2 regions of the Streptomyces sp. NPDC002669 genome follow, and region 1 is predicted to be linked to the other one. Evidence: riboswitches for the same ligand, from Rfam matches in the RefSeq annotation. Region 1 holds a riboswitch; the other holds the start of a gene.
What was found. Region 1 has a riboswitch for cobalamin ahead of ACFYW1_RS05105 (cobalamin biosynthesis protein). Riboswitches for the same ligand answer to the same signal wherever they lie in the genome.
Positions count from the first base shown of each region.

Region 2: linked by a shared signal. The riboswitch ahead of ACFYW1_RS11355 (ribonucleoside-diphosphate reductase subunit alpha) and the one ahead of ACFYW1_RS05105 (cobalamin biosynthesis protein) in region 1 are both predicted to bind cobalamin.

Region 1 covers NZ_JBIAQQ010000003.1:57,046-61,250, forward strand. Annotated here, with positions in the region: gene ACFYW1_RS05095 (anion permease) at 1-1,027, shown strand, start outside; gene ACFYW1_RS05100 (hypothetical protein) at 1,063-1,293, shown strand; cobalamin riboswitch at 1,512-1,644, shown strand; gene ACFYW1_RS05105 (cobalamin biosynthesis protein) at 1,788-2,831, shown strand; gene ACFYW1_RS05110 (cobyric acid synthase) at 2,828-4,205, shown strand, end outside.
Region 2 covers NZ_JBIAQQ010000006.1:66,932-71,136, forward strand. Annotated here, with positions in the region: gene ACFYW1_RS11350 (ribonucleotide-diphosphate reductase subunit beta) at 1-242, opposite strand, end outside; gene ACFYW1_RS11355 (ribonucleoside-diphosphate reductase subunit alpha) at 242-2,653, opposite strand; cobalamin riboswitch at 2,792-2,922, opposite strand; gene mctP (monocarboxylate uptake permease MctP) at 3,050-4,205, opposite strand, start outside.

The DNA of each region.
Region 1 (4,205 bases):
CTTCGCGGCACTCGTCGGCGCCATTCTGTGGAATCTGCTGACCTGGCTGGTCGGACTCCCGTCCAGCTCCTCGCACGCCCTGTTCGGCGGCCTGATCGGCGCGGCCGTCATGTCGGCCGGCTGGTCCTCCGTCAACGGCGGCACCGTGGTCACCAAGGTGCTGCTCCCCGCGGTCGCCGCCCCGATCGTCGCCGGACTGGCCGCGCTGCTGGCCACCAGGCTGACGTACCGGATCGGCGGGAAGATCCGCAACGACGCCCAGGAGAAGGCCACCGCCAAGGGTTACCGCGCCGGTCAGATCGCCTCGGCCGGACTGGTCTCCCTCGCCCACGGCACCAACGACGCGCAGAAGACCATGGGCATCATCACCCTGGCCCTGGTCACCGGCGGCGTCCTGAGCCCCGGTTCCAACCCGCCGGTCTGGGTGATCGTGTCCGCCGGTCTGGCCATCGCCCTCGGCACCTACCTGGGCGGCTGGCGCATCATCCGCACCATGGGCAGCGGTCTCACCGACCTCCGGCCGCCGCAGGGCTTCGCCGCCCAGACCAGCGCGGCCACGGTCATCCTGGCCTCCTCGCACCTCGGTTTCTCCCTCTCCACCACCCAGTCCTGCTCCGGCGCCGTGATGGGCGCGGGCCTCGGCCGGCAGGGCGGTGTGGTCCGCTGGTCCACCGCCACCCGGATGTTCGTCGCCTGGGGTCTGACCCTCCCGGCCGCCGGTCTGGTCGGCGCGGGCGCCGAGCTCCTCACCAAGCAGGGCACCTGGGGTGTCGTCGTCGTCGCGGCGCTGCTGATCGCGGGTTCCGGCTCGATCTGGCTGATCTCGCGCCGCAAGCCGGTCGGCCACGGCGACGTCGCCCCGGCGGACGGCGACGCCGAGCCCGCGGGCGTCATCACCACGGCCATCGCCGCCGTCAGCCCGCCGCCCACCGCGGCCCAGGCACCGGTCCAGAACCTCACGGCCACCATCGCGGCCCCGGCCGCAACCACCACCACCCAGGACCCGGCGCGACCCGCCACCGTCTGAGCGGGCCGTCCAGGCCGGCCGTCTAAGGAATCAGCATGAAAATCGACTGGGCAGCCCTCGGTTCCGTGTTCGGCGTCTCCCTCGTGGTCACCGTCGCCCTGGTGGGCCTCTTCACCCTCGGCATCGTCGGCCTCTCCAAGCAGGCCGAACCGGCGGCGCAGGGCGGCTCCGGCGGCTCGGTACTGCTGGCCCGCGCCGGGGCGTACGCCTGCTTCGCGCTGTGCGCGGCGGCGGTCGCGTACGGGATCTTCCTGATCGTCGCCTGAACACACGCGTCACGCCGGGCACACGCATCGCGCCTGAACACATGCATCACGGCTGAGCGCACACGGCACGGAGGGCCGGACACCCGCGGGGTGTCCGGCCCTTTGCCGTGCGCCCGGGGCGATGTGGGTCTCAGCACACTGCACCGTCGCAGGTCAACGGCAGGTTGACGGGCGTTCGCGGGGCGTGGTGGACTGCCGGAGCCAATCACGGCGACAGCAGAGGAAGCCGGTGCGAATCCGGCGCGGTCCCGCCACTGTCACCGGGGAGCGGTCCCCCAACACCGGAAGTCACGGCACGCGCGAGCGGGCTGGAAGGCCGGGGGCACCGCGGATCCGGGAGCCAGGAGACTCTCGTCGCCGGTCACGTCGAACCAGGGCGCGGACCCTGAGTGAGGACATATCGCCATGCCTGGCTGCCGTGCGTCCGTCGTCGGGGCGCTCTCGCCGAGAGCCGCCCGTACCGGGATCCTCCGAGGCACGACGGCCGGTTGAGCGTGCGAGCCGACCGCGTCTTCGCGTACGGCGCCGCCGCCGGTCTGCTCGGCGACCTGCTGCTCGGTGACCCCCGCAGGGGGCATCCGGTGGCCGGGTTCGGGCGGGCCGCGGCGGGCGTCGAGCGCCGTCTGTGGCACGACCACCGCGGGTGGGGCGCGCTGCACGCCCTCGTCTGTGCCGGAGGCGTCGCGGGCGGTGCCGCGCTGGTGGCCCGCGCCCTGCGCGAGCGCCCCGCCGCCTCCGTCGCGCTGACCGCCGCCACCACCTGGTCCGTCGTCGGCGGCACGTCCCTGGGCCGCGAGGCGCGGGCCATCGGCGACGCCCTGGCGACCGGCGACATCGAGCTGGCCCGCGAACGGCTGCCGCACCTGTGCGGGCGCGACCCGCAGTCCCTCGACGGACCGCAGATCGCCCGCGCCGTGGTGGAGTCCGTGGCCGAGAACACCTCGGACGCCGTGGTCGGCGCTCTGGTGTGGGGTGCCCTGGGCGGGGTGCCCGGACTGGCCGGTTTCCGGGCCGTCAACACCCTGGACGCCATGGTCGGCCACAAGTCGCCCCGGTACCGGCGCTACGGCTGGGCCTCGGCCCGCCTCGACGACCTCGCGGGCTGGCCCGGCGCCCGGCTGACCGCCCTGCTCGCCGTGGCCGCGGGAGGCCGGCCGGGCGCGGCGGTACGGGCCTGGCGGGCCGATGCCAGCCGTCACCCGAGCCCCAACGCGGGCCCGGTGGAGGCCGCGTTCGCGGGCGCGCTCGGCGTACGGCTCGGCGGGACCCTCGCGTACGGCGGCCGGGTCGAGCACCGTCCCGTGCTCAACGGGGAGGCCGGCCGGGCGGTGGAGGCCGCGGACATCGAGCGCGCGGTGCGGCTGTCGCGCCGGGTGGGCGTGCTGGCCCTGGGCGTGTGCGCGGTGGGCCGGTTCGGCGTGTCGCTCGCCGCCCGGCGGATCGCGGGGCGCCGGACGGCCGTGACCGACGGGGCCGGCCCCCGCACCTCCGGACCCCGCACCCCCGGATCTCTCATCCCAGGACGGAGAAACCCATGAGCGGCGGGCTGCTGATCGCCGGAACCACCTCCGACGCCGGCAAGAGCGTCGTCACCGCGGGCATCTGCCGCTGGCTGGTGCGCCGGGGCGTGAAGGTGGCGCCCTTCAAGGCGCAGAACATGTCGCTGAACTCGTTCGTCACCCATGAGGGCGCCGAGATCGGGCGCGCCCAGGCCATGCAGGCCCGGGCCGCCCGGGTGGAGCCGTCCGCGCTGATGAACCCGGTGCTGCTCAAGCCGGGCGGCGACCGCTCCAGCCAGGTCGTCCTGATGGGGAAGCCGGTCGGCGAGATGAGCGCGCGCGGCTACCACGGCGGCCGGCAGGAGGCGCTGTTCTCCACGGTCGTGGACTGCCTGGAGCAGCTGCGGGGCACGTATGACGCGGTGATCTGCGAAGGGGCGGGCAGTCCGGCCGAGATCAATCTGCGGCGCACGGACATCGTGAACATGGGGGTCGCGCGGGCGGCGGGCTTTCCCGTGGTGGTGGTCGGCGACATCGACCGCGGCGGGGTCTTCGCCTCGTTCTTCGGCACGACGGCGCTGCTGGCCCCCGAGGACCAGGCGCTGATCGCGGGCTACCTGGTGAACAAGTTCCGCGGCGACGTGTCGCTGCTGGAGCCGGGCATGGAGATGCTGCGCGGGCTCACCGGGCGGGGGACGTACGGGGTGCTGCCCTTCGCCCACGGCCTCGGCATCGACGAGGAGGACGGGCTGCGGGTCTCGCTGCGCGGCGCGGTGCGCGAGTCGGTCGTCGCCCCGCCGCACGGCGAGGACGTGCTGCGGGTCGCGGTGTGCGCGGTGCCCCTGATGTCGAACTTCACCGACGTGGACGCGCTGGCCGCCGAGCCCGGCGTCGTCGTCCGGTTCGTGGACCGGGCCGAGGAGCTGTCCGACGCCGACCTCGTCGTGGTGCCGGGGACCCGCGGCACCGTGAAGGCGCTGGCCTGGCTGCGCGAGCGGGGTCTCGCCGACGCGCTGGTGCGGCGCGCGGCCGAGGGCCTGCCGGTCCTCGGCATCTGCGGCGGCTTCCAGGTCCTGGGCGAGCACATCGAGGACGAGGTCGAGTCCCGCGCGGGCCGGGTCGAGGGGCTGGGCCTGCTGCCCGTACGCATCCGATTCGACCGCGAGAAGACCCTCGCCCGTCCCGCCGGCGAGGCCCTCGGCGCGCCCGTCGAGGGGTACGAGATCCACCACGGCGTCGCGGACGTGCACGGCGGGGAGCCGTTCCTGGACGGGTGCCGGGTCGGTGCCGTGTGGGGCACCCACTGGCACGGCTCGCTGGAGAGCGACGCGTTCCGCCGCCGCTTCCTGGCCGAGGTGGCGCGGGCCGCGGGCCGGCGTTTCGTCCCCGCCCCCGACACCGCCTTCGGCGCGC
Region 2 (4,205 bases), on a different contig from region 1:
AGGTTGTTGGAGACGATCGAGTCACCCGTGGCGAAGAACGCGACGAGCCGGCCGATCAGGTGCTGCTCGCCCGGCGACAGCTTGGCGAGGTCGGCCACGTCGGAGTGCAGATCGACCTCCTCCACCGTCCAGGTGTTCTTGATCGCGTCCCGGTAGCGCTCGTAGAAGTCCGGGTAGCGCATGGGACGCAGGGTCAGTTCGAAGCCCGGGTCGAGCAGGTTCTTCGCTTCGCTGGCGGTCATTACTGGCAGGCCTCGCAGGACTCGGGGTTTTCCAGGGAGCAGGCGATGGCGTCCGCGTCGGGCGCCGAAGCCTGCTGTACGGGGACGGGGGCGGCGGCCGACGCCTGGCCGGACGCGGCCCGGGCGATCCGGGTCGCCGGGCGCGAACGCAGGTAGTACGTGGTCTTCAGCCCCTGCTTCCAGGCGTACGCGTACATCGAGGAGAGCTTGCCGATCGTCGGCGTCTCCATGAAGAGGTTCAGCGACTGGCTCTGGTCGAGGAACGGGGTACGGGCCGCCGCCATGTCGATCAGACCGCGCTGCGGGATCTCCCACGCCGTGCGGTACAGCGCCCGCACGTCCTCGGGGATCCAGGCGAAGCCCTGCACGGAGCCGCTCGCCTCGCGCAGCGCCTCCCGGGTGCGCGCGTCCCACACCCCCAGCCGCTTCAGGTCCTCCACCAGGTACGCGTTGACCTGGAGGAACTCCCCGCTGAGCGTCTCGCGCTTGAAGAGGTTGGAGACCTGCGGCTCGATGCACTCGTACACGCCCGCGATCGAGGCGATCGTCGCCGTCGGCGCGATGGCCAGCAGCAGCGAGTTGCGCATCCCGGTCCGTGCGACGCGGGCGCGCAGCGCGTCCCAGCGCTCCGGCCAGTTCGGCTCGACGCCGTAGTGGTCGGGGTGCAGCACCCCGCGCGCGGCGCGCGTCTGCTCCCAGGCGGGCAGCGGGCCGGACCGCTCGGCCAGGTCGCAGGACGCCTCGTACGCGGCGAGCATGATCCGCTCGGAGATCTTCGTGGAGAGCGCGCGGGCCCCGGCGGAGTCGAACGGCAGCCGCAGCCGGAAGAAGACGTCCTGGAGACCCATGGCTCCCAGGCCCACCGGGCGCCACCGGGCGTTGGAGCGGGCGGCCTGCTCGGTCGGGTAGAAGTTGATGTCGACGACCCGGTCCAGGAAGGTCACCGCGGTGCGGACGGTGGCGTCCAGCCGCTCCCAGTCGATGGCACCGTCGACGACGAACGCGCCGAGGTTGACCGAGCCCAGGTTGCAGACGGCCGTCTCGCCGTCGTCGGTGACCTCCAGGATCTCCGTGCACAGGTTCGAGGAGTGGACGACGCGGCCCGGCTCGGCGGTCTGGTTGGCGGTCCGGTTGGCGGCGTCCTTGAACGTCATCCAGCCCTGACCGGTCTGGGCGAGGGTACGCATCATCCGGCCGTACAGCTCACGGGCGGGCATCGACTTGCGGGCCAGCCCCTTCGCCTCGGCGGCCCGGTACGCGGCGTCGAACTCCTCGCCCCACAGGTCCACCAGCTCGGGCACGTCGGCGGGCGAGAACAGCGACCAGCGGCCGTCCGCCTCGACCCGGCGCATGAACTCGTCCGGGATCCAGTGCGCCAGGTTGAGGTTGTGCGTGCGCCGCTGGTCCTCGCCCGTGTTGTCCCGCAGCTCCAGGAACTCCTCGATGTCCGCGTGCCAGGTCTCCAGGTAGACCGCGGCGGCACCCTTGCGCCGGCCGCCCTGGTTGACCGCGGCGACCGAGGCGTCGAGCGTCTTCAGGAACGGCACGATGCCGTTGGAGTGCCCGTTGGTGCCGCGGATCAGCGAACCCCGGGAACGGATGCGGGAGTACGGCAGACCGATGCCGCCGGCGTGCTTGGAGAGCCGGGCCACCTGGTGGTAGCGGTCGTAGATCGAGTCCAGCTCGTCGAGCGGGGAGTCCAGCAGGTAGCAGGAGGACATCTGCGGGTGCCGGGTGCCGGAGTTGAAGAGGGTCGGCGAGGAGGGCAGGTAGTCGAGCCGGCTCATCAGCTCGTACAGCGCCGCGACCTCGTCCACGGCGCGCGGGGAGTCGTCCTCGGCGAGCCCGGACGCGACCCGGAGCATGAAGTGCTGCGGCGTCTCGACGACCTGGCGGGTGTGCGGGTGGCGCAGCAGGTAGCGGCTGTGCAGGGTCCGCAGCCCGAAGTAGCCGAAGCGGTCGTCGGCGCCGTCGGCGAGCGCCCGCTCCACCAGCGCGTCGAGGGCGTCCGCGTTGCGGGCGACGAAGTCGGCCGTGCGGTCCGCGATCAGGCCCTCGCGGTGTCCGACGGCGACCGAGGCGGAGAAGGAGACGGCGCCCTGTCCGGCGGCCTCGTCCGCGATGGCGCGGGTCAGGAGCCGGGCGGCGAGCCGGGAGTAGGCGGGGTCCTCGGAGATCAGCCCGGCGGCGGCCTCGGTGGCCAGCGAACACAGCTCGGCCTCGTCCGCCCGTGCGCTGCGGCCGCGCAGCGCGGCGGCGGCGACGCGACCGGGGTCGGTGTCGGGCAGATCGGCGGTGAGGTCGGTCAGGGTCCGCAGCAGCGCGGCCCCCGGTCCGTCGGGTGCGGCTGCCTCGGAAACGGCGGCCGTGGACGTGGCGACCGATGCCGGATCGGCTGGTGCGATGGTCACGTGGGGGCTCTCCCTCGCTCGGCTCGGGGCCGGCGGGGGAACGGGCGGCCGGGCGGGCGCGCCCGGGAACGGGACAGCACCGCGCACGGCGTCCGCCGGCCCAACCGCGAGGCCCGGACGTCTGGCGCCCGGATCGGTCGAACCGGACGCGCTGCCGGCAGGTCCTCGGACTTGTTCGGGGTGCGCGAATGCGCACTGAGTACACCGTTGCGGGACAGTTCCGGATTCGCACCGGATTCCCCTGCGGCGACAGCGAGGATGAGCATACATGTGGGGGCCGCCCGATGAGGCGGCCCCCACATGTTGTGTCGGTCGGTTCGATCCGGACCGACGGGAAGGGCCCTGCGGGCCTTCCGGGAACGACCGGCGGCCCGTTCCTTTCGTGCGGGTCGGGCGTCAGTGGCCGCCGGGCGCACCCGCCGTGGCGGGCGGGAGCTCGGTGGCGACACCCGGGTCGCCCGCGTCGGCCGTGTAGTCGGACGGCGAGGTCTCGTCGATCCCGGCGGGCGCCTTCAGGGCGTTCAGGACGAAGGTGAGCACCACCACGACCACCACGTTCAGCACGAACGCGGTGAGACCGATGTAGCCGATCTCGCCGATGCCGGGGATCTCCGCGGACGAGCCGCCGAAGTGCTTCTGTGTCGGCGAGGCGACGCCGTACGCGGCCACCGTCCCGTACACCATGCCGACGGCCCAGCCCGCGAGCAGCGCCCAGCGGTGGAACCAGCGGGTGAACAGGCCGCCGACCAGGGCCGGCATCGTCTGGAGGATCCAGATCCCGCCGAGCAGCTGGAAGTTGATCGCGACCGTCTTGTCCATCGTGAGGACGAAGGCGAGCGCCCCGACCTTGACCAGCAGCGAGACCAGCTTGGAGACCTTGGTCTCCTGCTCCGGGGTCGCGTCCGGCTTCAGGAAGTCCTTGTAGATGTTGCGGGTGAAGAGGTTGGCCGCGGCGATCGACATGATCGCGGCGGGCACCAGGGCACCGATGCCGATGGCGGCGAACGCGACGCCCGCGAACCAGTCCGGGAACATGTTCTCGAACAGCTGCGGAATGGCCAGCTGCCCGTTGTCCACCTTGATCCCGGCGGCGATCGCCATGAAGCCGAGCAACGCCAGCAGGCCCAGCATCAGCGAGTACAGCGGCAGGATCGTGGTGTTGCGCCGGATCACGTTCCGGCTGCGGCTGGAGAGCGTCGCCGTGATCGAGTGCGGGTACATGAAGAGTGCCAGTGCCGAGCCCAGTGCCAGGGTGGCGTATCCCCAGTGGCCCGCCTCGCCCGGTGCGAGCGCGCCGCGCGGTTTGCCGGTGGCCGGGTTGGTCTGCGAGAACGCCTCGCCCGCCTTGGCGAAGATGTCGTCGAAGCCGCCCAGCTTGATCGGGATGTAGATGATCGCCACCGCGATGACCAGGTAGATCAGCCCGTCCTTGACGAACGCGATCAGCGCGGGGGCCCGCAGTCCGGACGAGTAGGTGTACGCGGCGAGCACCGCGAACGCGATCAGCAGCGGCAGGTCCTTGATGAACCAGTGGGTGTTCTCGCCACCGCCG